Regions from separate parts of the Bacillus sp. Marseille-Q1617 genome, predicted to be linked through region 1. Evidence: riboswitches for the same ligand, from Rfam matches in the RefSeq annotation. Region 1 holds a riboswitch; each other region holds the start of a gene.
What was found. Region 1 has a riboswitch for S-adenosylmethionine ahead of HWX64_RS14265 (methionine ABC transporter ATP-binding protein). Riboswitches for the same ligand answer to the same signal wherever they lie in the genome.
Positions count from the first base shown of each region.

Region 1 (10,586 bases):
TTTGAGCACCTCTTGGTCAAACATATAGTTTTCAATATCCGTCGGGGTTTTGACGATCTGCTGTGTCTCACTGTCAAAGAAGCAAAGAGACTCGTAATTGATGACAACAGGGATCACGTCCCCCACATTGATCCGCCACTGACCGGTCCACTTGGCCATCCATTCTTTTTCACCGAGCATGAAGGAGAAAATTGTTTCGTTTCCAAGAACCTCAACATTGATGACTTCAACATTGATTTTGTCCCCTTCTTCGGTTTCTTTTGTGGCCGCTTTCAGATGTTCAGGGCGGATGCCGACAATGATGCGGCCAGATTTCATGAACTTCTCATCTACTTTTGGAATGGCGATTTTACCATCGGTCCCAAAATGGAGCTGCGAAGTTTCCGAATTATACTCCGCTTCAGCGATATTCATCGGAGGAGAACCGATGAAGGTCGCAACGAAAGGATTGGCAGGGTTATTATAGATATCGATCGGCTTCCCGATCTGCTGGATCTTTCCGTCGTGAAGAATCATGATCCGGTCCCCCATCGTCATCGCTTCGACCTGATCATGGGTGACGTAAATCATCGTAATTCCAAGCTTTCGTTGAATCTGCCTGATTTCCGACCTCATATGTGCCCTCAGTTTGGCATCGAGATTGGAGAGCGGTTCATCCATCAGGCAGATCGGGGCCTGGTTGACGATGGCGCGGGCGAGTGCCACCCGTTGTCGTTGCCCGCCGGAAAGCTCGCGGGGTTTTCTTTTCAGATAGTCAGAAAGACCAAGCATCTTCGCCGTCTCTTCACACCGCGCCTTCCTCTCTGCCTTCCGGATCTTCTTTACGTGCAAGCCAAAAACGATATTCTCTTCAACAGACAGATGTGGATAGAGGGCATAGTTCTGGAAAACCATCGAAATATTCCGCTTGCTCGGCGGCAGGTTATTCACTTCCTCGTCTCCTATTTTTAGAACACCCGCCGTAATATCCTCCAGCCCCGCAATCATCCGCAGCATCGTACTCTTCCCGCAGCCGGACGGCCCGACCAGCACAAAGAATTCGCCAGGCTCGACCGTCACGTTAATATTGGTGATGACTTCATTCTTTTTGTCGTATGATTTTGATACATCAATGAGCTCAACCTTTTTCACATTTTCTCCCCCTTGCATTCGCCGATTCCTTGTTCACTTTGGCTTTGATACATATACAGCGTTTTCATTTATGGGTTGCTTTCTTTTGTGTACCTGGTACATTTCATCGGTTTTGTACCAGGTACAAAATACAGCCAGTGTACCTGGTGCATTTCATCAGTTTTGTACCAGGTGTAAATCGTCTCTGTTGTACCTGGTACAGCACGTCGATCCTGTACTAGGTACAAAATACAACCGGTGTACCTGGTACAATTCAAAGCAATCCTGGACAAAAAAAAGAATCACAAACATAACCTAGGTGTGCCTAAGCTCATGATGTGAATTCTCCGGGTCTCTACACAAAGGTATTAACTTGTATGCTCTAATTTCCTGAAATTCCAAATTGGAAATGAATAACCAACGTGAGTAAAGTATATGAAAGGGTAAGAGGTTGTATGAACAAAACTTCCGGGGTTTTCATGCACTAACGCAACGAGGGACGGGCCTTTAGCAAGCTAATGGCCCGTCCCTCACTACATTAAAGTATGAAATTATTCCATCCACTCCGGCTTCCCGAAGCCTTTGAATTCTTCGTCGATGACGTTTTCGAATTCAGCTGCTTCGACGACTGCTTTGATGTCTTTAGCAAGCTGGGAATCGACGTCTTTGGTGTTCATGACGACACGGTTGCGATATTGGTCGGGCATGTTTTCAAGCTGCAGTGCGTCAAGCAGATCCATTTTTGCAGCCAGTGCATAGTTCCCTGGGACTGCCGACAGGTCAACGCTTTCCACTGCCCGTGGAAGCTGTGCCGCTTCGATCGGTTTGAATTGAAGGTTTTTCACGTTTTTGTCGATGTCTTTTTCAGAAACCGTTAATGGATCTGTTCCTTCTTTCAATGTGATCAGCTTCGCATCCTCTAGGATTTGGAACGCTCTTGCAGCGTTTGTCGGGTCATTTGGAACGGCGATGGCGCTTCCTTCTTTGATGTCTTCGATCGAATCAAATTTGTTCGAGTAGATGCCCATCGGTGCTGTTGGTACGACGATGACTTCCGAAAGCTCCATGCCGTGCTGCTTTGCGAATGTTTCCATATAGATTTTATGCTGGAACAGGTTCGCGTCGAGGTCCCCCTGCGCGAGTGCGTTGTTCGGCTGGATGTAGTCGCTGAATTCCTTTACTTCAACGGTGTATCCTTTTTCCTCAAGCCCTGGTTTGATGGCTTTTGTCACCATGTCGCTGTACGGACCTGATGTCGCCCCAATCGTGATTTCTTTTTTATCCTCCGAGCTTGCTTCTTCTCCACCGCACGCCGCAAGCAAACTTACTGTCAATGCTGCTACTAAAAGTAAAAACCACTTTTTCATGAAATCTTCCCCCTAGGTTGTTTATCGTTTATCTACTAATCTTGCAAAAACATCGCCCGTATACTGGATGAGCTGCACCAAGCAAATCAAGACGACGACCGTGGTGATCATGACCGTATTGTCATAACGGTAGTAGCCGAAACGGATGGCCAGGTCACCGACACCGCCTCCGCCTACGATTCCTGCCATAGCGGAATAGGCGACCAAACTGATTGTTGTGATGGTGATGGCCTGGATGACGGCCGGCTTCGCTTCCGGCAGCAGGACGTCCTTGATGATCATCCATGGACTCGCCCCCACCGACACCGAGGCTTCGATGACTCCCTTATCAATCTCGCGAAGGGCCGTTTCTACCATTCTTGCAAAAAACGGAATCCCCGCTACAGACAGCGAAACGGATGCCGCCGTCGGTCCGATCGTCGTTCCCGTCAATATTTTTGTAAGAGGTAATAGTGCAACTAATAAAATGATGAACGGAACCGAGCGGACCATGTTGACAACGAAGCCGACGATTTTTTTAATGAAGCCGTTTTGCAGGAACAATCCCTTGTCTGTCACGAAAAGCAGGACACCGAGCGGCAGGCCCAGCAGGATCGCGATGGCCAATGAAATCCCGACCATATAGACGGTTTCCAGGAATGCTTTATTTAATTCTGGTAAAATCGCAATCAATGAATCAGGCAGCACGGTCGAGCACCTCCAGACTTTGTGTTTTAGCTGTTATGTAGCGGATGGCGGCCTGTATTTCAGCATCCTCTCCTATCAGCTCCATGATGAAAATCCCCAGCGGCGTTTCCTGGATATACTCGATTTTCCCATGAAGGATATTGCCTCGGACCTTATATTTTTGGAACACTTCAGATACGACACTCTCTTCTGCGATAGAGCCCTTGAACTGGATTTTGATCAGCTTGCCCGTCCGGCTCTTCAGTAAGTGAGGCGGCAGTTCAAACTGCAGGATGTTTTCGATGAACTGTTTTGTAAGCGGCTGTCTCGGGTTGGCGAAAAGATCATACACAGGGCCTTCCTCCACGATTCTGCCGTCCTGCATGACGGCCATCCTGTCGCAGATTTCTTTTACAACTTCCATTTCGTGCGTGATGAGGACGATGGTCAGTCCCAGTTGTTTGTTGATGTCTTTTAAAAGTTTAAGGATCGACTTGGTCGTGCTCGGATCCAGCGCCGAAGTCGCTTCGTCGCACAGCAGGACGGAAGGATTGTTCGCGAGTGCCCTTGCGATGCCGACCCGCTGCTTCTGGCCGCCACTCAGCTGTGCCGGATAGGCTTGAGCTTTGTCGCTCAGCCCCACCATCTCGAGCAGTTCTGTCACCCTTGGTTCGATCTTTGCCTTTGGCACCCTCGCTGCTTTCAAGGCAAAAGCAAGGTTTTCGTATACCGTTTTCGCTTTGATGAGGTGGAAGTGCTGAAAAATCATGCTGATTTTCTGGCGTGCGAGGCGGAGTTCTCTGGATTTCAGCTTCGTCAAGTCCCGTCCGTCGATGATGATCTCCCCTGATGTCGGCTTTTCCAGTAAATTGAGGCATCTGATAAGCGAGCTTTTTCCGGCCCCGCTGTAACCGACGATACCGAAAATTTCTCCTTTTTGAATGGTGACGGAGACATTATCCACACCAAGCACCGTTTGCTTTTTTGTTTTGTATTCTTTTACTAGATTTCTGATTTGGATCATCATTCACACCCCTTTTCTTTATGTATTGATGTTTGGCCAAATAAAAAATGCTTCTTTCAATTACTGAAAGAAGCATCGCGTTTATGTCATCGACTTATCTTTCAGAATGAAATCCATTCTGCAGGAATTAGCACCGTTCCATAATTGGAGGTTGCCGGACGTCACAGGGCCTGATCCCTCGGTCGCTCTTGATAATTTGAAAGTATTTAATTTTCGAAGTTTTTAATCTTATAGGAGATGATATATGGTTTGTTTTGGGAAGTCAATAAGGGATTTTGAGTTTGTTTTTTATGTAAGCGATTTCTTTGCTGTGGTTAAAGGGGATAGGCTGAACTGAAAAATTTTCCTTGTATACCGCTTTTGATTTCCGTGGAAGACTTCGCTTTGCGCGGGCGAGCGTGGAGCCTCCTCGGCTTTGCCTGCGGGGTCTCCACTGCTTCGCTTTTCCCGCAGGAGTCTACGTCTTCTACTACAATCAACGCTGGAGTGAGACAATTAATCAATGTTACGGTTGACCATGGATTAAGACAAAAACCTTCCTTGGAGGAAGCACTTAACTTTTAAACAAACGTTTGATTAACGTCTCAAATCCTCGATGGAGAAAGGTTTTGAAGGTTTAAACAAACGTTTAATTAAAATTGAAAAGCCCGCCTCGTATTGAGATTACGAGGTGGGCTTGGGTCACTTATTATAAAACTTCATAATCCGTCACATTACGTTCTACCACACGTGCTCCGTCTACGCTTACTAGCGCGCCGCCTGAGCTTCCGAATACGCCGGTTGTGATCAAGTTGTCCATTGCTGCTTTGACTTGGATTGTATCGATCGGGTCGATGGGATCGTTGACGCTGATTTTCGCTGTTTTGCCAGTTTCGGTTTTAAATTCTAATTCAAGTACCTTTGCCATGTTGAGATCTCCTCCTCCCTCTTAAATTTCAACGTCATTACGCGTTGATATCGAAGTTTTGAATCTTTTCTACGTTGAATAAGTTTTTCTCTGAAAGACCTGCGAGTGACTGAGCTGCGCTGTGCATCTCATCCGGAGTAGCCGAGCCTTTGATGTAGCTGTATGATTTGTACTTGTACTTCGGGTTGCCTTTCTCATCCATCCCGTCGTTGTATGCAAACCTCAGCTTTGTTCCTTTCAAATCCGCTGTTGCCATGGTGCCTCACCTCCTTTCACCTTTTATATAGGGATCGGGGGAGGAAAAGGACACCTTGGTTTGAAATATTTTTATTGGGGAGGTTGGGAACGGGGAATGGGTAGGTTGGATTATGGTTGTGCCTGGCACACGAGGGGGTGATTGTTCCTGGCACAAAAGGGGCTAATTGTGCCAGGAACAGAACAGCCGGATTGTGCCTGGCACCCGAATGGATTGAAGCCTTTCCTTCAAAGGCGCTGCTTCGGTGCATGGTTCAAAACATAGAGATCGAGCTTGGCTCAAACCAGACCCTTTGAGCCAGGCTCACTTGTACTAATCTTTGGCAAAACCACTGTTAAACAAAAAAAAGCCCTTCCCGGACCAACGATCCAAAAAGAGCTTCTCCTTATTTATCAGCCGCTTCGCTGCAGCTCTCCCGCTTCACTAAATGAACCGGTACCACTACTTTCTTCGCCAATTCCCGCTTTGATTGAATCTGGTCGAGAAGGAGTTCCACCGCTGATTCACCCATGAATTCCGTGTAGACCTTCACAGTCGTCAGGGAAGGCTGAAGGAACTTTGATGTTGCGATGTCATTGAATCCGACGATAGACACTTCGTCCGGAATGGCGATTCCTTCTTCATGAAGGGCACGGATCGCTCCGATCGCCATCGAGTCCGATGCGACAAAGAAGGCTGACGGGACATCATCTTTTTTCAGGGCTTCCTTTATGAGGCTGTAGCCGCTTTCCGACGTGAAGTTCCCGTCCGTCCAGATGAAGGCGGGGTTATGGAGTCCTTTCAATGAAAGGTACTCCCGGAACGTGACTTCCCGTTCGTCCCGGATCGGCTCTTCATCGAGGACGTATTCCTTTCCGCCGATGTATCCGATACTCTTATGGCCTAGGCTCAAGAGGTAGTCGAGCACTTCGGTCATCGCTTTCCTGAAATCGACGACCACGGAGTCGTAGTCATCCGATGGTGAGTAATCGACGAGGACCAGCTGGCGGGCTGCTTTTTCAAAAGCATCGATTTCGGATTGGCTGTACTTCCCGACCGCAATGATGCCGTCGAGTTCTGAAAGCCTGGTCGGGTCGATTGTGTTACCGTTCTTGAACAGCTTGACGAGGTCGATGTTTCTTTCCTGACACTCCCGCTCCACCCCGTTGCGGACGGCCATGTAGTATGGGTCGGCCATTTCCTGCTGATCGGAGTACCAATAAACCAGGCCAAACTGGAGTCGGTCGCTGATTTGCTGAGGGTCTTTCCGGTTCCTCAGGGTTTTGTAATTCATGTCCTGGGCGATCTGGAAAATCTTCTTCTTCGTTTCGTCCGTTACGGACAGTGAAGCATCATAGTTCAGGACCCTTGAAACGGTCGCGAGTGAGACTCCCGCTTTTTGTGCTATGTCTTTTAAAGTGGCCATCCCACTTCCCCCTTTATTGCTATTTACCTGGGAGAGAAGCGGGCCGCTCGACTTACTTCTCTCTTGCATTTTGATTGTTATTTTGAATGCTCTTCTAAAGCCGCTGTTGATTTCCGTGCAAGACTTCGCTTTCCGCGGGTGACCCGTGAGCCTCCTCGTCGCTGCGCTCCTGTGGGGTCTCACATTGGCCACTTCTCCCGCAGGAGTCTTCGCCTTGCACTCCAATCAACAGCTGGAGCCGGTTTTATTATTCAAAAGTACATTTTCTTTGAAAAAAAGTAGGTCAACCCTGTACTTAAATTCATACCACTCTTTACTTTAAAACAAATCAGCCTGAATTTCCATCAATATGGGGATTTCTTATCAGACTTCCTTTAACTTCCAGATTAATGATTGAAAGTCTCCTTTTATCACAGTGTTTTCAGTGACGACGGTGCCGCTGAACATTGGGGGGATCAAGAGCCCGATGTTCATGAGCTCGTCTCCGTACGCCCGGTGAACTGTTTGTCCCGTCCCTTCTATTTCGTACAGGGCATCCGGGTCCAGCCCCTGCAGCCTGATCCGTTTCAGGGATGGGTTCGGGACGGCCAATGTCCGGTAAAATGCTGCGATGGCCTCACCTTTTTCGGCATCCGCGACCATCCAGGCAGTGTCATTGCCTTCGAATGGACTTAACAGGCGGTAAAATGAACCGAACTGGAGGAGCTGGCGGTTTTCTTTTACAAATTCAACCTGCTTCTTTACTTCCTGCTGTTCTTCCTCTGAAAATCGAGTGGCATCGAGCTCGTAGCCGAACGCCCCGAACATGGAGACGTGGAACCGGGTATCGAGGGGCGTCGACCTGCCTGTCTGGTGATTCGGGCAGCTCGATACGTGTGCGCCCATCGATGACAGCGGGTACACAAGCGAAGTGCCCCATTGGATCTTCAAGCGTTCAATGGCATCGGTGTTGTCACTCGTCCACGTTTGCGGCATGTAATAGAGCATGCCCGGATCAAAACGGTTCCCCCCGCTTGCGCAGGATTCGAACAGGATATGCGGAAACTTGCTGGTCAGCCTTTCAAGCAGCTGATAGAGACCGAGCACGTACCGGTGGGCGACCTCTCCCTGACGGTCGCTGCCAACAGAGTCGGACCCCACTTCCGTCATATTTCGGTTCATGTCCCATTTCACATACGAAATCCTTGATGAAGAAAGGATCGCGGACAGGGTTTCATCCAAATAATCGACCACGTCCTGCTTGGACAGATCAAGGATGAATTGATTCCGGCCGTGTGAAAGCGGCCGGTCCTTCACGCCGAGTACCCAGTCCGGGTGGGCTTTGTACAGGTCGCTCTTTTCGGAAATCATTTCAGGCTCCACCCAAAGACCGAAGCTCATGCCGGTTTGCTCCGAGACTTTTTCACTCAAGCCAGCGATTCCATCCGGCAGCTTGCTCCGGTCAACCGTCCAATCACCCAGCGACGTCGTATCGTCATTGCGTCCCTGGAACCACCCGTCATCCAGTGCAAACAATTCGATTCCAAGCTCTGAGGCCGAACGGCAGATCTCGAGGATCTTTTCTTCATTAAAATCAAAGTATGTCGCTTCCCAGTTATTGATGAGGATCGGGCGTTCCTTCCCGCGCCACTCGCCCCTGACTAGCCTGGATTCATAGAGGCGGTGGAAGGTTTGACTCATACCGTTCAGACCTTGATCGGAATACACCATGACGGCTTCAGGCGTCTGAAATGCCTCTCCGCTTTCCAGTTTCCATTCAAACCCGAATGGATTCACTCCAAGCAATGCCCTGGATGTATCATAGAGATCAACCTCGACACCGCCGAAGAAATTTCCGCTGTACACCAGATTGAATCCATATACTTCACCTTGTGATTCGGTCGTTTCCGGGGACTTCAGCGCAAAGAATGGATTGTGAAGCGAGCTGGATACCCCTTTTTTGCTGTCGATCGACTGCAGCCCTTTTCGGAGCGGGCTTGCTGCCACATGGCGTTCGCGTATCCAAGAACCATGAAGATGGATGAATTCGAAATCGGAATGAGGCAAATCTACCGATGCGCTGAGTAAGCGCTCGATCACCACGGGTTCAGCCCCTACATTCCGGAGCTTCACACTGCGAACAACTGCGTCCCGCTCATGATACACCGTATAGAACACATCCATCTGGATTCCGGCCGTCGCATCTTCCAATGTGATGACCAGCGTCTCCGCTTCATCTTCACGTTCTGCATAGGTCGCGGGCAGCCCTTCCAGTCCAGGTTTCCCTGCAAGTATTTCATAACCTTTGAAAATGAAGTGAGACGTCCTGCTCCCATTCGAATATTTTAAAACAAACGCAGGCTCACGGTAATCACTTGTCCCGAAACCGGGATACTCCTGTTTCAAGAATTCCAGTGAAAAAAACTGATTTCCTTCATAAGGGAACGAAGCGTTCCCCAATGGCTCTGCCGGAAGCTGGCGCAGATGGGAAAAGTCGTGGCGTTGCTTCACTTTTTTCCCGAAATAAAGCTGTCCGAGCTGTTCATTTTCCATGACGGAGAAAATATAGCTGACGTTTTTCCCCTGAAGATGAAATTGTTTCGTCTGTTCCGACACATAGATTGGCATGTTGAGTCATCCTTTCCTTTCGTTCTTATCACCAGCGGTATTTCAGCAAAAAATTATTTCACCGCACTTCCAAGCATCCCTGAAATGAACTGTCGCTGAAGTGCCAGGAAGAAGATGATGATTGGAATCGTTGCAATCGTCACCCCTGCCATGACCTGACCGTAATCGATCCGGGAAAGTCCGAAAAGACTGGACAGTGCAACCGGGAATGTGTACATATCATTGGACGACAATGCGATCAATGGCCATAGGAAGCTGTTCCACTGATAAAGGAACAAGAAGATCGCCGTTGCCGCGAGTGCAGGCTTCATGGACGGCAGGACAATTTTAAAGAAAATCTTCCACTCTCCGGAGCCGTCGATTCTCGCCGCTTCGATCAAGGAAGTCGGGAACGCCAGCATATTCTGCCTCATGAGGAAGATGGCAAACGGATACGCAAGGTTCGGCAGGATCACTGCCTGATACGTATTCAGCCAGCCGAAGCCCGCCATCATTTTAAACAGAGGGATGATGGTTGCGTGGTAAGGGACCATCATCGAAAGCAGGAACACACCAAAGATGATGTTTCTGCCTTTAAAACGAAACTTGGCAAACGCGTAGGCTGCCATCGAACAAATCAATAAACTCAATACGGTGTAGACGATCGCGATGAATAGGGAGTTAAACATGACCTTCCCAATATCAATCGACGCATTCAAATTTGGACGTTTTCTGCAAGTTTCTCTCCCGGTACTAGGACCGGAGGCTTTGAAAACATCTTGCCGCTCTCATTCGTCGCCCCGATCGCCGCCCAGTAAAACGGGAACAGGGAAACGAGGGCACCCAAGGCCAGGACACTATATAAACCGATTTTCTTTCCTACTTTAGACTGTCTCATTCTTGATCACCCGTTATTTTGAATTGTATGAACGTCATGATTGCGATCAGGACCACAATCACATATGCAATGGTTGAAGCATAGCCAAAATCAAAGAAGCGGAACCCGGTCTGGTACAGATACATCCCGATCGTCAGTGTCGCATCACTCGGTCCGCCCTTCGTCAATACGAACGGCTCGTCGAATAGCTGAAGCGTTCCAATCGTCGACAGCACGACGGTAAACAATATGACCGGCTTCAGCTGCGGGATGGTGATGGCAAAGAATTGACGCACCCGGGATGCCCCGTCCATGCTTGCCGCTTCATAAAGCTCCTCGGGAATATTCTGCAGGCCGGCCAGGTAAATGACCATGTTATACCCGACCC
Region 1 covers NZ_CAHJXM010000002.1:558,024-568,609, reverse strand. Annotated here, with positions in the region: gene HWX64_RS14280 (ABC transporter ATP-binding protein) at 1-1,131, opposite strand, end outside; gene HWX64_RS14285 (carbohydrate ABC transporter permease) at 1-1, opposite strand, end outside; gene HWX64_RS14275 (MetQ/NlpA family ABC transporter substrate-binding protein) at 1,662-2,477, opposite strand; gene HWX64_RS14270 (methionine ABC transporter permease) at 2,499-3,164, opposite strand; gene HWX64_RS14265 (methionine ABC transporter ATP-binding protein) at 3,154-4,167, opposite strand; SAM riboswitch class I at 4,259-4,365, opposite strand; gene HWX64_RS14260 (DUF2922 domain-containing protein) at 4,856-5,074, opposite strand; gene HWX64_RS14255 (DUF1659 domain-containing protein) at 5,112-5,330, opposite strand; gene HWX64_RS14250 (LacI family DNA-binding transcriptional regulator) at 5,716-6,735, opposite strand; gene HWX64_RS14245 (alpha-galactosidase) at 7,099-9,342, opposite strand; gene HWX64_RS14240 (carbohydrate ABC transporter permease) at 9,396-10,010, opposite strand; gene HWX64_RS22205 (hypothetical protein) at 10,037-10,219, opposite strand; gene HWX64_RS14235 (carbohydrate ABC transporter permease) at 10,216-10,586, opposite strand, start outside.

Region 2 (10,586 bases), 490 kb from region 1:
GAAATCCTGTTCATAGCCAAATGCCTCTATATCGCCGATGATGAATAAATTCTCGGCAGGCTGCATTTGGATCAACTGCTGACATTGCTCATCATCTGCCTGGGTTAATACTCTGATCATTTCACTATCCCCTTTATAAGTTTAATTGATATATTACCAATATTTCTAATATTTAGTAAAGAGGAATTTGCAAAAAATATTCGTTGTTGTTTTAAAAAGCTCAATTTAGGGAAAGTTAGCAACAATACATGATGAAGGAGGCGGTATACATGTTGTGGACCATCATCGGGATACTTGTTGTCCTGTGGTTATTGGGACTGATCTTCAAGATCGGCGGAGCCATCATCCATATTTTATTGATCATTGCCGTGGTCGTGTTCTTATGGAATCTGATTACAGGCAAGAAGAAACGCTTATAGCTTATTTAAAAGGAGGAGGAATCCTCTTTTTTTATTTGGTTGGGATTTGGTGGAGGAAATCAAGGGAAGCGCAGCCGGCGAGGAGAGGGCCGGACTGGTGCCCCGTGGATTGCCGGGTTGGTAACTTCGGATTTTGTCGATTGTTGTAGAATTGTTGGTAAAATCAAAAAAACGTTGATAAACGAAGATTTTCGTTGATAAGCCTTATAAAACGTTGATAACCTAGAATTTTCGTTGATAAGCCTTATAAAACGTCGATAACTTCAATTTTCATTGGTAAGACTGATAATCACAGGGTTTTCGCTAATTCCCCCAGAAAAACCGACGCCAAAAATAAAGACCAGCCAAACACTATGCCGTGTTCGACGGGTCTTATTGAAATAAATGTGATTAATTTACAGCGGGACCGCCTTTAGCTTCGATCTCGGCAGGTACGTTTGTGAATTTCTTGAAATTTTCGTTGAATTGGCGTGCAAGTTCAGTTGCTTTCACTTTGTACGCTTCTTCATTAGACCATGTTTTAATCGGTTGAAGCACTTCATCAGGTACACCTGGTACATGTACCGGAATGTTCAATCCGAAGATTTCGTCTGTTTCCGTTTCAACGTTCGTCAGTTCACCTTCTAAGGCTGCCTGCACCATTGCGCGTGTGTAAGATAACTTCATGCGGTTACCCACACCGTATTCTCCTCCGGTCCAGCCAGTGTTTACGAGGTAGACTTCTGCATTGTGCTCATCGATTTTCTTACCGAGCATTTCTGCGTAGCGAGTAGCGGCAAGCGGCAGGAAAGGAGAACCGAAGCAAGTAGAGAATGTGGCCTGCGGTGAAGTGATTCCGCGCTCAGTTCCTGCTAATTTAGATGTATAACCGCTTAAGAAATGGTACATAGCCTGCTCTTTCGTCAGTTTACTGATCGGAGGCAGGACGCCGAATGCATCGGCAGTCAGGAATACGATGGTATTAGGGTGGCCGGCAACGCTAGGCTCCACGATGTTTTCCATTGCTTGAAGCGGATAAGCTGCACGCGTGTTTTCTGTTAAACTATTATCATCATAATCCGGAATGCGGGATTCTTCATCAAGAACCACGTTTTCCAATACGGATCCAAAGCGGATGGCATCAAAGATTTGAGGCTCTTTTTCACGAGTCAGGCCGATGCATTTCGCATAGCAGCCGCCTTCGATGTTGAATACGCCATTCGGTGACCAGCCGTGTTCGTCGTCCCCGATCAAACGGCGGTTGGGATCTGCTGATAATGTCGTTTTGCCTGTTCCGGATAGGCCGAAGAATAGTGCGACGTCGCCTTCGCGTCCTACATTTGCCGAACAGTGCATGGAAAGGATGTCTGCTTCAGGAAGCATGTAATTCATGACGGAGAAGATCGATTTCTTCATTTCTCCTGCATATTCCGTTCCGCCGATCAGGACGATGCGTTTTTCAAAAGAAACGATGATGAATGTTTCAGAATTTGTCCCGTCCACAGCAGGGTCTGCTTTAAAGTTTGGAGCTGATACGATCGTAAATTCTGATTTATGTGAGATTAACTCTTCCGCACTCGGACGGATGAACAGCTGATGCGCGAAAAGGTTATGCCACGCAAATTCATTGATTACCTGGATCGGAAGTCTATGTTTTGGATCTGCACCTGCAAATCCGTTGAAGACGAATACTTCTTCTTTTTCTTTTAAGTATGCAAGGACTTTATGGTATAATTTATCGAATGATTCAGCGGAGATTGGCTGATTAACAGCTCCCCAATCAATTTTATCTTTTGTTGTAGGCTCCTCTACAGTAAATTTATCTTTAGGAGAGCGCCCTGTATATTTGCCAGTTTCAGCTCTGACTGCACCTGAAGAAGTTAAAACGCCTTCATTTCTATGAAGAACTTTTTCCACTAATTGTGAAACAGACAGTTGATTTTTGATATTTTGACCGCTAAGTAATTCTGTTAACTCACTAGACATGCTCACTGAATTCATTAGAACCCTTCCTTTATATAAATTTAAATACCACTTTGTTGTTGTATCTTTTCAAAAATAGTATAACACAATTAATTTATTAGTCTATACTATTTAGCATTTTTTTATATTGTGACTTAAACTTGTAACATTTTCCTTTAAAAACGCAACTTATTTCTCCCTATCTAAGCAGTTTATGCTTGTCCTCAGGAAATTCCTCATTCATATACCCACGTTTCCGTGTTTCTTCTTATATAAATGTCAGAAGCCTGCCCAATAATCAATCAAAACATTGTTCCCAGCGGTAAATGTGGCATCATGCTGTTAATCTTTACATACTAAAAAATATTTGACACCCTTTGGCGTTAACGTTATTATTGTACCTTGAACGGATACTCTTATCCTGAGCTGGTGGAGGGAGCAGACCCTATGAAACCCAGCAACCTGCTAAATAGAAAGTTGGTCCTTTTTGTAATAGGGAAGGATCCCATGAAGCGAAGGTGCTAAACTGAGGCAAGGTGGACAACCTTGAACGATAAGAGAGAAAAGGCGCGGCTATGATGTGAAACCTTTCCTCTTTGTACTTTTTCCCGAGGAAGGGTTTTTTCTATTTTATAGTGGAGCATTAGTGATTAAATCTCATGTTTTTATATAAGGTCGTTTTTCTCTTCCTTATAAAAAAACCATGTTTACTTCATACTACTTAGGGAATGAGTACCGTATCTGTTTAATTGTTTTGTCGGTGGAAATCGGCAATTATGCTTAAGGAGGAACCTTAATGTCAACAAAACGTCGTCTGTTTACATCTGAGTCCGTAACGGAAGGACATCCAGATAAAATTTGTGACCAAATCTCTGATTCAATTCTTGATGCCATTTTAACGAATGACCCGAATGCCCGTGTAGCATGTGAAACATCTGTTACAACAGGTCTTGTCCTTGTTGCAGGTGAAATCACAACAAATACGTATGTGGACATCCCTAAAATCGTCCGTGAAACGATCCGTGGGATCGGATACACACGTGCGAAGTACGGTTTTGATGCAGAAACTTGTGCAGTTTTGACATCAATCGATGAGCAGTCTGCCGATATCGCCCAAGGTGTGGACCAAGCACTTGAAGCGCGTGAAGGACAAATGTCTGATGAAGAAATCGATGCAATCGGTGCAGGTGACCAAGGTCTGATGTTCGGATTTGCCTGCAACGAAACGAAGGAGCTTATGCCTCTTCCGATTTCCCTTGCACATAAATTATCCCGCCAGCTGACTGAAGTACGCAAAGAAGAAGTTCTTCCTTACCTTCGTCCGGACGGTAAAACGCAGGTAACGGTTGAATATGATGAGAACGATAAGCCTGTACGCATCGACACAATCGTTATCTCAACTCAGCACCACCCTGAAGTTTCGCTTGAGCAGATCCAGCGTAACCTGAAAGAATATGTCATCGATCCTATTGTTCCTAAAGAACTGATCGACGAAAAAACAAAATACTTCATCAACCCTACCGGCCGTTTTGTTATCGGCGGTCCTCAAGGTGATGCGGGTCTTACAGGCCGTAAAATCATCGTTGACACATACGGCGGATACGCACGTCACGGCGGCGGCGCATTCTCCGGTAAGGATGCGACGAAGGTTGACCGCTCGGCTGCATATGCAGCGCGCTATGTAGCGAAAAACATCGTGGCTGCCGGCCTTGCTGAAAAGTGTGAAGTTCAATTGGCGTATGCGATCGGTGTAGCACAGCCTGTATCCATCTCGGTTGATACATTCGGAACGGGTAAGGTTTCTGAGGATGTATTGGTTGATGTGGTAAGCAGCAACTTCGATCTTCGCCCTGCAGGAATCATCAAGATGCTCGATCTTCGCCGTCCGATTTACAAGCAGACAGCTGCTTACGGACACTTTGGCCGCAACGATCTTGACCTTCCTTGGGAGCGTACGAACAAAGCTGAAGTATTGAAAGCTGAAGCTCTTAAGTAATAACAGGTATGAGAAAACCAATACTCTTTTATGGGTGTTGGTTTTTTTGATGTATTTGGATTGGGGCGGCTGGTTGAGTGAAGTTGTATTCGGTGCGTACAAGTTTTGAATGAGGGTATGGGTTTCGAAGTCAAAGAAGTCAAGGTAAGGAAACTCATGCGGAATTTGTCGAAATATGAAGAATGGCAGATATATTAGGATTTTGGCAGCTAAAATGAAAAAATGGACGATAAAAAATATTTTTGGACGATAAAAATGAAAGACGGCAGATAAAATCGAAAAATGGCCGAAAGCTTCACCATACCGCAAAGTCCTGCCATACTCAATTAGCTTGAGTCGTGCCTGGTCCCGAAAGCAAGAATCGAGCCAGGCACAACCTCGGGATGATTAAATCCACTTCAACCCTCCCGTAATTTAACACGAGTAATCTCACTCAGGTTGGGGTATCACAAGTATAAGAGTTAAAAGGGTTTGATGCTTTTATAATACTGGCCTTTTTCGGCATATTCCCTGGAGATGCGTTTCATCTCACTGATATCATGTTCGTTCAATTCCCTCACCACTTTTGCAGGACGGCCAAAGGCAAGCGTGTTTGGAGGGATGACTTTTCCCTGAGGGACCAGACTACCGGCTCCGATAAAAGCACCTTCACCGATCTCGGCGTTATCCAGGATGATCGATCCCATGCCAATGAGGGCTTTTTTTCTGATTTTGCAGCTATGTAAGATGACACCGTGGCCGACTGTCACTTCATCTTCAAGGATAAGGGGATTTCCAGGGCTTTGATGAAGGATGGAGTTGTCCTGGACATTCACTTTGCTCCCAATCCTGGTAGGTGCAACGTCTCCTCTGATGACGGTATTGAACCAGATGCTGGATTCTTCCCCGATCTCAACATCCCCGGAAATCGTTACATAATCGGCAACATAAGCAGATTCTGCAATAACAGGTTTTTTATCATGGTATGGATAGAGCATTTTTCACTACCCCTTTCAATAATATTTACTATAATAATGGTAGCAGATGATAACCATTAGAGAAACATTTAAGGAGGATTTGCCATGTGGAAATGGGAAACAGATCAAGAGGCAAAAGCAGTCATCGTCATCATTCATGGAGCAATGGAACATCATGGCCGATACGGCTGGCTCATTGAAATGTGGCGTGCAGCAGGTTTCCATGTCATTATGGGTGATTTGCCGGGGCAGGGAATGACGTCGAGAAGACAAAGAGGACATATCGATTCGTTCGACGAATATCTTATCGAGGTGAAAGACTGGGTTCAGGCTGCTTATCAGTTTGAACTGCCTGTATTCCTCCTTGGCCACAGCATGGGCGGACTCATTGCCGTACGGATGCTTCAGGAGTCCCATGTCAAGTTGGCAGGGGTCATATTATCTTCACCTTGCCTGGGTCTTGTGAATGGACCGTCCAAACCGATCGAATTACTGTCGTATGGATTGAATAAATTTGCCCCGATGGTCAAATTCCCATCAGGATTGACGATTGATATGGCGACCCGGAATGCGGATGTCAGGGAGATTGACAGCAACGATACACTTTATATCACGAAAGTTTCTGTCCGCTGGTACAGGGAGCTAGCACAGGCAATCAAGCTTGCCACAGTCAACTTGAATAAAATGCCGGATATCCCTCTTCTGGTGCTCCAGGCTGGCGATGATAAAATCGTGGATAAAAGTGCAGTCAAGAAATGGTTCAATGAGCTGTCGCTTTCGGAAATGCACTATAAGGAATGGGCGAAATGCTATCATGAAATCTATAACGAACCCGAGAGAGAAGAAATCTTTGAATACTCGAAGATCTTCATAGAAAGCCGGCTGAAGGCACTGGGTTATATTTTATAAACGAGGTGGTAAGCTTGTCAGTACCTGCAAGTCCTTTTTCATTAATGACAAAAGTATATCGGGATATCTTTCCGCTTGTCCATCATGAGCTTGATCACTGGAAAAAACGAGCCTCAGAGATTCCAAACGATGAATTAAGAAAACAGGCATTAGCGAGTATTGAGCATAAAACCTTTCATTGTGAAGGGGGTTCGATCCTTTCCATTCTCTCACTGAAGAAGAAAAGGGAAACGATCCGCTTCACGGTGGCTTATCAAACGATCAGCGATTATCTGGATAATCTTTGTGACAGAAGTACGTCCCTTGATCCGGAGGACTTCGAATTGCTGCACCAATCGATGAAAGATTCATTGACCGTCGGTTCTGAAACCGTGAACTATTATGCATTGAGGAATGATCAGGATGACGGCGGCTATTTACGTGATTTGGTCATGGCTTGTCAGGAATCACTGGCTGCCATTCCCCACTATGGAAGCATTAAAAATGAGCTGCTGGAACTTTGCGAGTATTATTGTGATTTGCAAATACATAAACACGTGAAAGCAGAAGAAAGGGAGAAAAGGCTTCAGGCATGGTTTGAAGGACACCGGTCCAGCCTTCCGGAGATGGATTGGTATGAATTCTCGGCATGCTCCGGTTCCACCCTCGGAATCTTCTGCCTGGTGGCCTATGCCAGCAGGGCAGACTTTAGACCTTCATATACAGCAAAAATAAAGGCAGGTTACTTTCCTTACATACAAGGTCTCCATATCCTCTTGGATTATTTTATCGATCAGGAAGAAGATCATGAGGGGGGAGACTTGAACTTCTGTTTCTATTATGAAAATGATGATCATTTAAGAGAGAGGCTCATTCATTTCCTCCGTAAAGCGGATGAGCATACAAATGATCTTCCGCATTCCGGCTTTCACCGCCTGATCAATAAAGGGTTGATCGGGGTCTATCTGTCTGATGAAAAAGCGAGCCGGCAAAAAAGGGTCCAGGCTTTCTCGAAAGAATTCATCGGTAAAGCCGGATGGGTGACAAAATTCTTCTTTTGGAACGGAAAAATGTATCGGAAATTAAAGAGAGCGAAATAAGCTCGGTAGTTATTTCGTACTACGAAATAAAATAGTCCTATTTAAAAAGCTGGTTCCGTTACCATGGAATCGGTTTTTTGTCGTTTTATGGAATTTATTATTAGTAAAATATTCCCTTGTAAAATTTTTTCATAGGAGGAAATATTCAAGTTATGTCAGAATATATGGATTTTTCTGAAAAATCTAGTATATTGTAATTAGTTGTAAAAACATAGTACATAAGGGGGAATGACGTGTTGAAAACACGTAAAGTATTATCAATGGCTCTCACTGCTGCCTTGGGTATCGGCGCATTTGCTGGATCGGCATCAGCGGGGACTGTAGTACCAGAGAATGTGTTGTCAAAGCCAACGGTAAAGCATGAACATGGTCACGGTGGTCCATTTGACCTCGGAATCGCAAACGACGAGCGTTTGATTGAGATGTTAAAGAAAGAAGGTAAAATCTCTGAAAATGCGACTCAAGCACAAGCTGAAAAAGCATTGAATAAGTTTTTGAAAGCGAAAGCTGATGGTGCTAAGAAAGAAGCAGGCGAGCTTCACGACGAAGAGGCAGAAACCAAAGCGGAACTTAAAAAGAGTATGAAGAATAATAGCTTTACTTCCGGTAAAGGAAATAAATTAGGGCAAGCGAAGAAGAACTCACCTGGTTCGGTAGAAGAAGAAGCGTACGACGGTAAAATGCGTACGGATAAAGTGTTGGTCCTTCTTGTAGATTATCCGGACAAGCCTCATAACTCCATGACGCCTGATGAAACGGATATGTATTACGAAGATGAAGATGCTTACTCCCGTGAACATTATCAAGATATGCTGTTTGGAGATGGCGGCTGGGAAGGTCCAGACGGAAAAACGTATGTATCCATGAAGCAATATTATGAGCAGCAATCCGGCGGAAGCTACTCGGTTGAAGGTGATGTTGCAGGCTGGTATACAGCGAGTAAGCCGGCTGCTGCTTATGGCGGAAACTATCCAACAGAAGACGGCAGTGATGCAGATGCCAGAGGACTTGTTAAAGAAGCTTTGGAAGCAGCGGCAGCAGATCCGAGTGTGAATATTGCTGATTACGATCAGTGGGATCGCTATGATCTTGACGGTGATGGTAATTACCTTGAAGCAGACGGACTTGTTGACCACTTGATGGTCATTCACTCCGGAGTTGGGGAAGAAGCAGGTGGGGGTTCCCTTGGTTCCGATGCCATCTGGTCTCACCGTTGGAATCTTGGAGGAATCTTCCCAATTGAAGGTACTCCTAAACCAGAAGTGGATTATTGGGGAGCAGGATCCATGTATGCATATGATTACACGATTGAACCTGAAGACGGTGCGGTCGGTGTAATGGCCCACGAATTCGGTCATGATTTAGGACTTCCAGATGAATATGACACTCAATATTCGGGAGCAGGAGAAGCGGTTTCTTACTGGTCAATAATGGCAAGCGGAAGCTGGGCAGGGGATATCCCTGGATCGCAGCCGACAGGATTCAGTCCTTATGCGAAGGAAATGCTTCAAGCCTCTGCAGTTGTTGATAATGAAGGAACAGAAGGAAATTGGTTAACAGGTTCTGAGGTTAACGTGGACGACGTTACTACTGACGGTATGGAATTACTTTTGGATGAAGCCAATACCAAAGGCACAAACAATGACGTTGTAAAAGTAAATCTTCCACAAAAAGAGACAGTCATCAATGAACCGGCCAGCGGTGAATTTGAATACTTCTCAGGAAGTGCGGATGAGCTTCACAATACCCTATCCACAACAGTGGATTTAACAAATGCAACTGACGCACAGTTCAATTTCAAAGCATGGTATGATATTGAAACTGATTGGGATTATGCTTACGTAACGGTAAATGGTGAGCCGATTGCAAGTGACATCACTACTGACACGAACCCGCATGGTTCCAACCTTGGAAATGGTATCACAGGTTCTTCAAATGGATGGATTGATGCATCATTCGATCTTTCTGCATATGCAGGTCAAGAAGTGGAAGTTGCGATTGAATATGTAACGGATGCAGCGGTTTCAAATCCAGGATTCTTTGCAGATGATTTATCTGTTGTAGTAGACGGGGAAGAAGTACTCTCTGATGGTGCTGAAGGAGATGCGAAAGTTACTTTAGATGGATTCACTAAGAGCGATGGAATCAAGAAATCGAATCACTATTACCTATTAGAATGGCGCAGCCACAACGGTGTCGATGAAGGTCTAGCCAACATCCGCCGTGGAGCAAGCTTGATGACATATGACAGCGGTCTTGTCGTATGGTATGTCGATAACAAATACAGTGAAAACTGGACAGGTGCCCACCCTGGGGACGGATTCCTAGGAGTAGTGGACGCCGACCAAAAAGCCAATTATTGGAGTGATGGTGCAGTAGGTTCTACCCGCTATCAAATACATGATGCAGCATTCAGCTTGAACAAATCAGAAAAGATGTTCTTGGATTACACTGAACAATTAGGAATTACAATGAAAGACAATCACACTAAACGTAATCCATTATTCGACGACAGTGCAGACTACAGCAACAAAGGTCTTGTAGATGCTGGCCGTAACGTACCTGAATACGGATTGAAATTCCGTGTAACTGGTGAAAGTGCAGACGGTACTGTCGGTAAGGTAATGATCTACAAATAAAAAGACAAATTTAAAGGGTGACGGCACACTGCCGTCACCCTTTAAGCATGTTATTGGACATTTTTAATCAGGGAATTGATAATAATACTCACATCAGTTAAAGGAGATGTCCAATATTGACGATCAAATTAAGTGTCTTGGATCAGTCACCGATTTCAGAAGGTATGAGCCCCCAAGAGGCTCTAAATCATACAGTAGAACTTGCACAGTTTGTTGAAAAGCTGGGTTTCACCCGTTTTTGGGTATCGGAGCATCATGATTCGCCGAGCCTTGCAGGATCATCACCGGAGGTATTGATTGCCCATCTGGCGCAGAACACTTCGAAGATCCGTGTAGGATCCGGTGGAGTCATGCTCCCTCATTACAGCTCGTACAAAGTGGCGGAAAACTTCAGGCTGCTTGAAGGCTTGAATCCTGACCGGATCGATCTCGGTCTTGGAAGGGCGCCTGGCGGGATGCCTATGGCTTCGATGGCCCTCAGTGACGGCAAGCATCGTGATGTTCACCGTTATCCGGAGCAGATTGACGAACTGCTCGGTTATCTGACCGATTCCCTGCCTGACTCTCATCCATATCAAGGATTGACGGCAGCACCGCTGATCGAGACGATGCCTGAGGTCTGGATGCTCGGCTCCAGTCCTTCAAGT
Region 2 covers NZ_CAHJXM010000002.1:1,052,065-1,062,650, forward strand. Annotated here, with positions in the region: gene HWX64_RS16670 (GNAT family N-acetyltransferase) at 1-120, opposite strand, end outside; gene HWX64_RS16675 (lmo0937 family membrane protein) at 270-419, shown strand; gene pckA (phosphoenolpyruvate carboxykinase (ATP)) at 810-2,399, opposite strand; SAM riboswitch class I at 2,774-2,920, shown strand; gene metK (methionine adenosyltransferase) at 3,157-4,356, shown strand; gene HWX64_RS16690 (gamma carbonic anhydrase family protein) at 4,818-5,333, opposite strand; gene HWX64_RS16695 (alpha/beta hydrolase) at 5,418-6,221, shown strand; gene HWX64_RS16700 (tetraprenyl-beta-curcumene synthase family protein) at 6,236-7,300, shown strand; gene HWX64_RS16705 (immune inhibitor A domain-containing protein) at 7,561-9,939, shown strand; gene HWX64_RS16710 (LLM class flavin-dependent oxidoreductase) at 10,056-10,586, shown strand, end outside.
Region 2: linked by a shared signal. The riboswitch ahead of metK (methionine adenosyltransferase) and the one ahead of HWX64_RS14265 (methionine ABC transporter ATP-binding protein) in region 1 are both predicted to bind S-adenosylmethionine.

Region 3 (10,586 bases), 110 kb from region 1:
AGGGCGTTGATCCCGTCCTCAGGTGAAGCGGCTGCATGAGCGGACCGGCCCCTGAATTCAAAATCGAGAGGATCGACGGCGAGTGTACTGCCCGTCAGCGTCGTGCGATTGTAAGGATGGACCATTAAACAAGCATCCACGCCCTGAAATAATCCCGCTTTCACAAAACTTCCTTTAGCGCTGCCGTTCGGACCCCCTTCTTCAGCAGGGGTTCCGAACACGACCACTTCCCCGCCTGTTTCCTCAAGGACGGAAGCGAGGGCGATGGCCGCCCCGCAGCTGGCTGTACCGATGATATTATGACCGCACGCATGCCCGAGTCCCGGCAGCGCGTCATACTCAGCCAGATATCCAATGACCGGCCCTTCTTCCCCTGAGCTTTTACGTGCAACAATGGAAGTCTCATGTCCGGCGAGTCCCGTTTCGACGGCAAATCCATGCTGGGATAATAGGGTGGTCAGCGTTTCTGAAGCAAAGTATTCCTCATTGCCGATTTCCGGGTTCTCGTGGATCCTGTGACTGACCGAAAGCAAAGTGGTTGATAGTTCGTCTACTGCAGATGCCAGTTTATTTTTAACATCAATTCCATTCACTGTCTGACTCATCCTGAAGCACCTCCTATTGGATTTCGCTCAGCGGAACGAATGTCGGGATCAAGGAGTTCTTGTACGTTTCCTTAATATGTTCAGCGACATCTTCCTGCTGATAAATTTCCACTATTTTTTGATACGTTTTATTGTCCTTGTCCTCTGCCTGTGCAGCAATGATGTTGATATATGGCGTTGATTCTGACCCCTCAATGTAGATGCTGTCATCCACAGGAACAAATCCGGCTTCCACCGCTACCCCGTTATTGATGACCGATGCCGCCACATCCGGCAATACGCGGGGAGTCTGTGCAGCGACGACAGGTGTGAATTCAAGATTCTTCGGGTTTTCTTTAATCGCATCAAGTCCCTGAGACTGGTCAAAGCCTTTTTCAAGCTCGATCAAACCTGCTTCCTGCAAAAGAAGAAGTGCACGTCCCAGGTTTGTCGCTTCTTGAGGAACGGCAACCTTACTTCCTTCTGGAATATCTTCCACTGATTTATGTTTTTCTGAATAGATCCCCATCGGTGCGATGATCGTGGTCCCGATTGGCACTAGGTCCAGATTATGTTCTTTAATGAATGAGTCAAAGTAGGAAATCGTCTGGAAAGCGTTCAAGTCGATATCTCCATCAGCCAGCGCTTGATTCGGTCTCACGTAGTCGGCAAACTCGACAAGCTCGATTTCAATCCCTTCCTTCGCTGCTTTCTCTTTGATATATTCCCAGATCGGTACTCCCGACCCGTTCAATCCGACTTTCACCACTTCTTTTTCCCCTGAACCAGAAGCCTTGTCACCTGAGCACCCGCTTAAGATCAAGGTAAATAACAGCACGGCTAAACTTAGTAAACTGATCGATTTTTTCATGATATTCTCTCCTATCGTCTTCTGATGATTTTCGATAATGTATTTCCTGCAGTCTGAAGTCCTTGAACCATCACCACTAAAATAATGACCGTTACAATCATGACCGAAGTTTCAAAACGCTGATACCCATAGGCGATGGCAAGATCCCCGAGACCTCCTCCGCCGACTGCCCCGGCCATGGCGGATGCACCTACGAGACCGATTGTGGCAATCGTGATATTCAGGACCAATGTGCTCAGTGCTTCCGGGATAAGGATTCCGAAGATGATCTGCCACGGCCCTGCCCCCATGGATTCCGCTGCTTCAATGACACCGGGTTCCACTTCAAGGAGCGAGCTTTCTACCAGTCTCGCAATATACGGTGCTGCAAACACAACAAGCGGCACCACTGCTGCGGCCGTTCCGATCGACGTCCCCACTACCAATCTTGTAAAAGGAATGATTGCCACCATCAGGATGATGAACGGAATGGACCGGAACACGTTGATGATACTGCTTAATACAGAAAAGATGGCTTTGTTCTCCAGTAAGTGCCCCTTCCTCGTCACGACGACAATGATTCCAAGCGGAAGTCCGATCAACGTCGCAAATAGCAGTGAAAATGATACCATCGCCACGGTATCCCACGTAGCTTCTATGATCTTAGGCCAAAACATCTCCCAATTAACTTGCACGCTTTTCCACCTCACTTACAAATAATCGCTGCTGCCAGTACCGCAGAATCTCTGTCGTTTCCCTCTCGCTTCCGATGATCTGGACGATGAGATTCCCGAATGGCTTTCCTTGAAGCTCCGTTATCTGCCCAAACAGTACATTGATATGGGCATTGAATTTTTTTGCCGTTTCCGAAAGGATCGGTGCCCCTGTCGAATCCCCTTTGAAAATCAGGCGGCAAATGCGTCCCTCGCCGCTGCCATTCAATTTATCCAGTACGGACGATGGCAGCTGGTCATTCATGACACTTTTCACGAAGTTTTTCGTTGTAGCCGTCTGCGGGTTGGAAAAAATATCGAAGACGCTTCCTTCTTCTACGATTTCTCCATTTTCCATCACCGCCACTTTGTCACAGATTTCCCGGATCACCTGCATTTCGTGGGTAATCATCACAATCGTGATACCGTACTCTGCGTTGATTCGTTTTAAAAGATTCAGGATTGATTCCGTCGTCTGCGGATCGAGTGCCGATGTCGCTTCGTCACATAGCAGGATCGAAGGGGATGTCGCCAGTGCCCTTGCAATTCCCACTCTCTGCTTCTGTCCGCCTGACAGTTCATCAGGATAATGTTTCGCTTTATCTTCCAGGCCGACAAAGGCCAATAATTCTTTTACTCTCTCATTGATTTTCTCTTTCGGCCATTTTGCCAGTTTCAGAGGATAGGCGATATTACCTGCCACCGTCCGGGATTGAAACAGATTGAAGTGTTGAAAGATCATCCCGATGCGGTGCCGTTCTTTTCGGAGATCGACCGCCGACTGCTCTTTCAGGCTCTGCTCTTCAATGAAAATATCGCCTGACGATGGTTTCTCCAAATAATTGAGACAGCGGACGAGCGTGCTTTTCCCCGCACCGCTGAATCCGATGACCCCATAGATTTCTCCCTTTTTCACTTGAAAGGACACATTCTTCAAAGCGGTGAACGGCCCATCCTTCGTCTCGAATATTTTTGTAACATTCTGAACTCTGATCATACAGGACTTGCTCCTTTCACTATGAATTCTTCTTGATGTTTCAGGACATGTATGAAATAAAAAGGGCCCCTCTTCATAAGAAGAGAGGCACAAAATGGTATATGTCCCGCTCTTCTCATCTTTCAAGTCATTTGACTTGATGGAATTGGCACGGTATTCATAAAGAACCCGTTGCCGAGGTTTCGCAGGGCCAGTCCCTCCACCTCTCTGGATAAGAAGATATCGCTTTATTAAATTAATGTAATAGTGCGTTTAAGCATTAGGGTAATAGTATAGGATTCTAATTGGTTTGTCAATCCTGTTTTTGAAGATTTTACATTACGCAGGACATAATCAATTTGGTCACTTTAACCAGTCTTCAACTAGCTGCTGCACTACTTTACGCTTTTCAATGGGAAGCATATGGCCTGCTTTGTTTAAAATGACATAGGTTGACTCTGGAAACTTATTGAGCAAGAAATCATAATCTTTGTATCCGCAGATACAGTCCTGTTTCCCAAGAATGATCAGTGCCTGCTGCCGCATGGTAGAGACATCATGGAAAGGTTCTTTAGGGAAAAAGTAGCCCTTTTCTCTCCAGTTTGAGGTTAAAAATTCTCTGTTGGCCAAAAAGCGTCCAGGCTGGACTTCATTTAAAAAGCAGTCGAGGTTTTCTTTATTTTGATAAACAAACAGTGTTTCGAAAGCATTTCTTATTTCAGACTCCAGCCCATTAAGTAAATCATCATCTTTTTCTAAGACTGTCTTTTCAGGCAGCGTCCTCTCTTTAATATGAAGGGCAGATGCAAGCAAACAAATTCTCTCAACTTGGTTTTTTCTTAAATGCAGTATCCCCTGAGCTAAATATCCACCAAAAGAAAATCCTATTAAGGAAAATACCTTATTAGGGAGTACGGTATCTATAAAATCTACTATATTTGTAAGCATATCAGTGGTTGTTCTGAGGTTTTCGTCAATTTCACTCCGTCCGTGTGCAGGCAGGTCAATGTAAATTCTTTGGTACCCATCCATATTCAAGAAAATGGGTTCCAGCCAAGCCTTCATGGAACGGTGATCTGTTCCCATGGAATGAAGGATTAATAGAGGGGTACCTTCGCCAACCATTTCATAAAAAATACTGCCCATCTTCACTTTGCAAATCATAATCGATTCCACCTTACGCAACTTAGTATAGAGTGATGTATTCCATACTTTATTCAAAAATCCTGCTGTGTTGGTGGAATAAGGTTCTACTTTTATAAAATCGGTGTCATTTCGTAAAGAAGCATTGGGATAAAACTAAAAACAATTCCAGTAAAGTCTCTTAACACCGCTATTGATTTCCGTGCAAGACTTCGCTTTCCGCGGGCGGTTGGTGAGCCTCCTCGTCGCGATGCTCCTGTGGGGTCTCACCTAACACGCTTTTCCCGCAGGAGTCTTCGTCATGCACTCCAATCAACCGCTGGAAAAAGCTAAAATCTATTTGTACATTTTCAAATAATAAAAACCCGAACTTGTTTGCCTTCAAGGATGCAAACTAGTTCGGGTTTTACTTAGTATTCAGGCTTTCTTTTATCGTTATTAACTCGTCACTTCTTCCTTCTCGCGGATTTTCTTTTTCATCCGCTCGCGGTCGCGTTCAAGGATCGGCTTCAGGTATTTACCTGTGTAGGAACCTTTTGCTTCTGCGACTTTTTCAGGGGTTCCGCTGGCGATGATGGTGCCGCCTTTGTCGCCTCCTTCTGGTCCGAGGTCGACGATGTAGTCGGCCGCTTTGATGACGTCCAGGTTGTGTTCGATGACAAGGACCGTATCCCCGTTTTCAACGAGGCGCTGAAGTACGGTCAGCAGGCGTGAAATGTCATCGACGTGGAGACCGGTTGTCGGTTCGTCCAGGATGTAAAGTGAACGCCCTGTTGAACGGCGGTGCAGTTCGGACGCCAGCTTCACACGCTGTGCTTCTCCTCCTGAGAGAGTCGTCGCCGGCTGGCCGAGTGTGATGTAGCCCAAGCCGACATCAAAGATCGTTTGAAGCTTCCGTTTGATTTTCGGAATGTTCTCGAAGAACTTCACCGCATCTTCGACTGTCATTTCAAGAACGTCCGCAATGTTCTTGTCCTTGTATTTCACTTCAAGCGTTTCACGGTTATAACGCTTGCCGTGGCATACTTCACACGGAACATAGACGTCAGGCAGGAAGTGCATTTCGATTTTGATGATCCCGTCGCCGCGGCAGGCTTCGCATCTTCCGCCTTTTACGTTGAAGCTGAAGCGTCCTTTTTTATATCCTCGCACCTTGGCTTCATTGGTCGTCGCGAACACATCGCGGATATCATCGAAGACGCCCGTATAGGTTGCCGGGTTCGAACGGGGTGTACGGCCGATCGGCGATTGGTCGATATCGATGACTTTATCGAGATGGTCGATCCCCTTCACTTCTTTGTGCTCACCAGGTTTGGTTTTAGCATTGTGAAGCTTTTGGGCAAGGGATTTATGGAGGATCTCATTGATCAGCGTACTTTTACCGGAGCCGGAAACACCTGTGACTGCCGTAAAAACTCCCAGCGGAAACTTTGCCTTCACGTTGCTCAAATTATTTTCTTTCGCCCCGACAACTTCAAGATATCTTCCATCGGGCTTGCGTCTTTCCTGTGGAAGCGGGATGAATTTCTTTCCGGATAAATATTGTCCGGTCAAGGAATTTTTGTCATCCATGACTTCATCGGGTGTTCCCGCTGAGATAACCTCCCCGCCGTGCACGCCTGCCCCGGGACCGATATCGATCAGGTAATCGGCTGCAAGCATCGTATCTTCGTCATGCTCGACGACAATCAACGTATTCCCGATGTCACGCATATTTTTGAGTGTATCAATCAAGCGGTCATTGTCCCGCTGATGCAGGCCGATCGAAGGTTCATCAAGTATATAAAGAACCCCTGTCAGTCTGGATCCGATCTGGGTTGCGAGACGGATCCGCTGCGCCTCTCCCCCTGAAAGGGTTCCCGCAGCACGGCTTAATGTAAGATAATCAAGGCCGACATTCACAAGGAAGCCGAGTCGTTCACGGATCTCCCTCAGGATCAATCGTGCAATCTGCATGTCTTTTTCTGAAAGCTCGAGCTGTGCGAAGAAATGGTCAGCTTCCTCTATGGAGAAGGCAGTGACTTCCCCGATATGGAGCGAATCCACTTTCACGGCCAGACTTTCTTCTTTCAGGCGGTGGCCGTTACAGGTCGGACAGTCCTGCTGCGCCATGTACTTCTCCATTTGCTCACGGATGTAGTCCGAGCTTGTTTCACGGTAGCGGCGCTCTATATTTTTCATGACCCCTTCAAAGCGGAGATAATTCTCCCTCACTTGACCAAAGTCATTTTCGTAACGGAAATAGATCTCGTCTTTGCCGGAGCCTTTAAGGATTTTATCCATTTTATCTTTCGGGATATCCTTGACGGGAACATCCATCGGGATACTGTAGTGGTCACAGACCGCTTTCAGCAGTGATGGATAGTATTGTGAGCTGGTCGGCTCCCAAGGGGCAATCGCATGCTCATTGAGGGTGCGGTCCCAGTTGGGGATGACAAGTTCTTTGTCCACCTCAAGCTTCGTCCCCAGTCCGTCACAGCTTGGACATGCTCCAAAAGGACTGTTGAAGGAAAACATCCTCGGCTCAAGTTCCGTGATCGAGAACCCGCAATAAGGGCAGGCATGATGCTCACTGAACAGGAGCTCCTCTTCCCCGATCACATCGATGACGACCTGGCCTTCTGCAAGGCGGAGAGCCGTTTCCAAAGAATCCGATAACCGAGCTGAGACACCATCTTTTACTACGATACGGTCGATGATGACTTCGATGGAATGCTTCTTATTCTTTTCAAGCTTGATCTCTTCCCCGAGATCCTGGACCTCGCCGTCTACACGGACACGGACGAACCCCTGCTTCTTGATGTCTTCAAGCGTTTTGGCATGGGTGCCTTTGCGTCCGGAAACCACAGGGGCGAGCACCTGAAGCTTTGTCCGTTCGGGGTACTCAAGGATCCTGTCGACCATCTGCTCGATCGTCTGGGAAGAGATTTCGATGCCGTGATTCGGACAGATCGGTTTTCCGACACGGGCAAATAACAGACGGAGATAGTCATATATTTCAGTGACCGTCCCCACTGTTGAACGCGGGTTCTTGCTTGTCGTCTTCTGGTCGATCGAGATTGCCGGTGACAACCCTTCGATGGAATCGACATCCGGCTTATCCATCTGACCGAGGAATTGACGTGCATAAGCAGACAAGGACTCGACATAACGCCGCTGCCCTTCTGCGTATATCGTGTCAAAGGCAAGGGAAGATTTCCCCGATCCGGATAAACCGGTCAGGACGACCAGCTTATCTCTCGGAATTTTAATATCTATATTTTTTAAATTATGAGCTCTGGCTCCTTGTACGATAATTTGGTCTTTAGCCATTCCTGTTTCATCCTTCCGCCTTTAGCTCAAGAATGGTATCGCGAAGCTGGGCTGCCCGTTCAAAGTCGAGCGCCTTGGCCGCTTCTTTCATTTCCACTTCCAGGCTAGCAATAAGTTTTTGTCTCTCAGGTTTCGACATATTCGAAACTTTTGTCTCTTTCCCTTCGTAAACCCCTGCTTCTTCTGCGGCATGAGTCGCACGGATGACATCCCTGATTTCTTTTTGTATCGTCGTCGGTGTGATGCCGTGTTTCTCATTATATTCCTCTTGGATTTCACGACGGCGTTTCGTTTCGTCAATCGCTTTCTGCATCGAATCGGTCATCTTATCAGCATACATGATGACCTTACCGTTCGAGTTACGTGCTGCACGTCCGATCGTTTGAATCAGGGAACGCTCGGAACGGAGGAAACCTTCTTTATCCGCGTCGAGAATCGATACCAATGAAACCTCAGGGATATCGAGCCCCTCACGAAGCAGGTTGATCCCGACGAGAACATCAAATTTACCCAGACGGAGGTCACGGATGATTTCGATTCGCTCAAGCGTCTTGATTTCAGAGTGCAGGTATTGGACCTTGATGCCGATTTCCTTTAAGTAGGCTGAAAGATCCTCTGACATTTTCTTGGTCAATGTCGTCACGAGGACACGCTCATTTTTCTCGATGCGTTCATTGATTTCGCCAAGAAGGTCATCAATCTGCCCCTCGATCGGGCGCACTTCGATGATGGGATCGAGCAGTCCTGTCGGACGGATGATCTGTTCGACCATTTCCGGGCTGTGCTCAAGTTCATATGGCCCAGGTGTGGCTGATACATAAAGAAGCTGTTGTACCTTCTCTTCGAATTCCTCAAAACGGAGCGGTCTGTTATCCATCGCAGAAGGCAAACGGAAACCGTGGTCGACAAGGACTTTTTTACGTGCCTGGTCACCATTGAACATTCCCCTGATCTGCGGGAGGGTCACGTGGGACTCATCCACGACGATCATGAAATCATCCGGAAAATAATCCAGGAGGGTATATGGTGTAGAACCCGGCGGTCTGAGCGTCAAGTGACGGGAATAGTTTTCAATCCCGGAACAGAAGCCCATTTCCCTCATCATCTCAAGGTCATAGCGGGTTCTCTGTTCAAGCCGCTGAGCTTCTAAAAGCTTTCCGTCTTCCTTCATGATCGCCAACTGCTCTTCCAGTTCTTTTTCGATATTTTTGATTGCGACCTGCATCTTTTCTTCACGGGTTACGAAGTGGGATGCCGGGAAGATGGCGACGTGATCACGGTCTCCCATGATTTCGCCCGTCAGTGCATCGACCTCTCGGATACGGTCGATTTCGTCCCCGAAAAACTCCACGCGCATACAGTGTTCGTCGCGTGACGCCGGGAAGATTTCCACAACATCCCCGCGTACGCGAAACGTACCGCGCTGGAAATCGATATCGTTACGTTCATATTGGATATCCACAAGCTTGCGCAGAAGCTGATTCCGCTCAATCTCCATGCCTGTCCGGAGGGAGAGGACAAGCTCACGGTATTCTTCCGGGTTACCCAACCCGTATATACAAGAGACGGAAGCAATGATGATGACATCCCTGCGCTCGAATAAAGCGGATGTCGCCGAGTGGCGCAGCTTATCGATTTCATCATTAATGCTCGCGTCTTTTTCTATAAATGTATCGGTCTGGGGCACATACGCCTCAGGCTGATAATAATCGTAGTAGCTGACGAAATATTCGACAGCATTATCAGGGAAAAAATCTTTGAATTCGCTGTAAAGCTGACCGGCAAGTGTTTTGTTGTGGGCAATAATCAATGTCGGTTTCTCCACTTTTTGAATTACATTGGAAACGGTAAAGGTCTTACCGGTACCCGTTGCACCAAGCAGCGTCTGATGACGTTTTCCCTCATTAATTCCTCCAACCAATCTGTCAATCGCCTTCGGCTGATCGCCCTCCGGCTTGTATTTGGATTTTAACTGAAATTGTTCCTTCACCGTGAAACCTCCTATAATAAAGGATCCGTACCTTGTTATTTACCTATTTATTCACAAATTAAACACAGTCCATTCATCTATACACATTCTACCACATATCATACAGGAATAACCAATGAAAAGCGAACAAAAGTTCGTTTATTTTTGTGGATTGTGGATATGGAAAGAAATCTTATATTTTGGAATGATTGAGCGTGTGGATAAGGAGGGAAAGATGAATTAGTTAGAGGAGAAACGGACGAAATACGGACAATTTTTTCGATTTACCAACAAAAAATGAAAAATGCGGACAAATTTAGGTGTTTTACCGACAATTCGACAGAAACAGACAACTTCTGGCCTCCAACAAAATCGTCATTTACTTTCACGCTTTAAAGCAATCTGGGACGGGCCTTCAAATAATAAAGAAATACACACAGGTTGTGAATAACTATGTGTATAAGTTGTTATAAAATGTGGAAAACACTCATTTTATCCACATAAAAGAAAATAAACTGTGAATAATGTGTATGAATACGCATTCACAATGTGAATAAATTATTTCCCGATCCATTTATACACAAAAATACATCACTTATCCACAATCCACAACAAGAAAAAAGCCTGAGCACCGTTTCATCAACGGTGTTCAGGCATTTTTTCTTGCTTTGATCATCATTTGGTTGCTGTACCAGAATCCGATGGTCAGCGAGGCGGCGTCGATTACGATCAGCCACCAGGAATCTGTATACCCTTTGGAAACAGATGCAGCAATGAGTGCTACGGTAAGTATAAGTCCGACATAGTGATTGTACGTGACCCTTGTGAACAGGACCACGAGCAATCCCGGTAAAAAGATACCCAGTATGATTTTAGACACGGTCCACTCTCCTCAATTGAAGGGAATAACCATATTTTAACGAATATGCTTCTTTTAAGAAAGGATTTTCTCCCTATCCCTCCCCGTCTTGGATCAATCTCTCCGTCCGCTCTTTCAATTCACTGTGGGGAATGAATTTCTCGGAAAGCATATCCGGGA
Region 3 covers NZ_CAHJXM010000002.1:664,564-675,149, reverse strand. Annotated here, with positions in the region: gene HWX64_RS14740 (M20 family metallopeptidase) at 1-605, opposite strand, end outside; gene HWX64_RS14735 (MetQ/NlpA family ABC transporter substrate-binding protein) at 619-1,455, opposite strand; gene HWX64_RS14730 (methionine ABC transporter permease) at 1,467-2,111, opposite strand; gene HWX64_RS14725 (methionine ABC transporter ATP-binding protein) at 2,119-3,144, opposite strand; SAM riboswitch class I at 3,257-3,362, opposite strand; gene HWX64_RS14720 (alpha/beta fold hydrolase) at 3,487-4,269, opposite strand; gene uvrA (excinuclease ABC subunit UvrA) at 4,705-7,578, opposite strand; gene uvrB (excinuclease ABC subunit UvrB) at 7,586-9,568, opposite strand; gene HWX64_RS14705 (CsbA family protein) at 10,197-10,427, opposite strand; gene HWX64_RS14700 (HD domain-containing protein) at 10,501-10,586, opposite strand, start outside.
Region 3: linked by a shared signal. The riboswitch ahead of HWX64_RS14725 (methionine ABC transporter ATP-binding protein) and the one ahead of HWX64_RS14265 (methionine ABC transporter ATP-binding protein) in region 1 are both predicted to bind S-adenosylmethionine.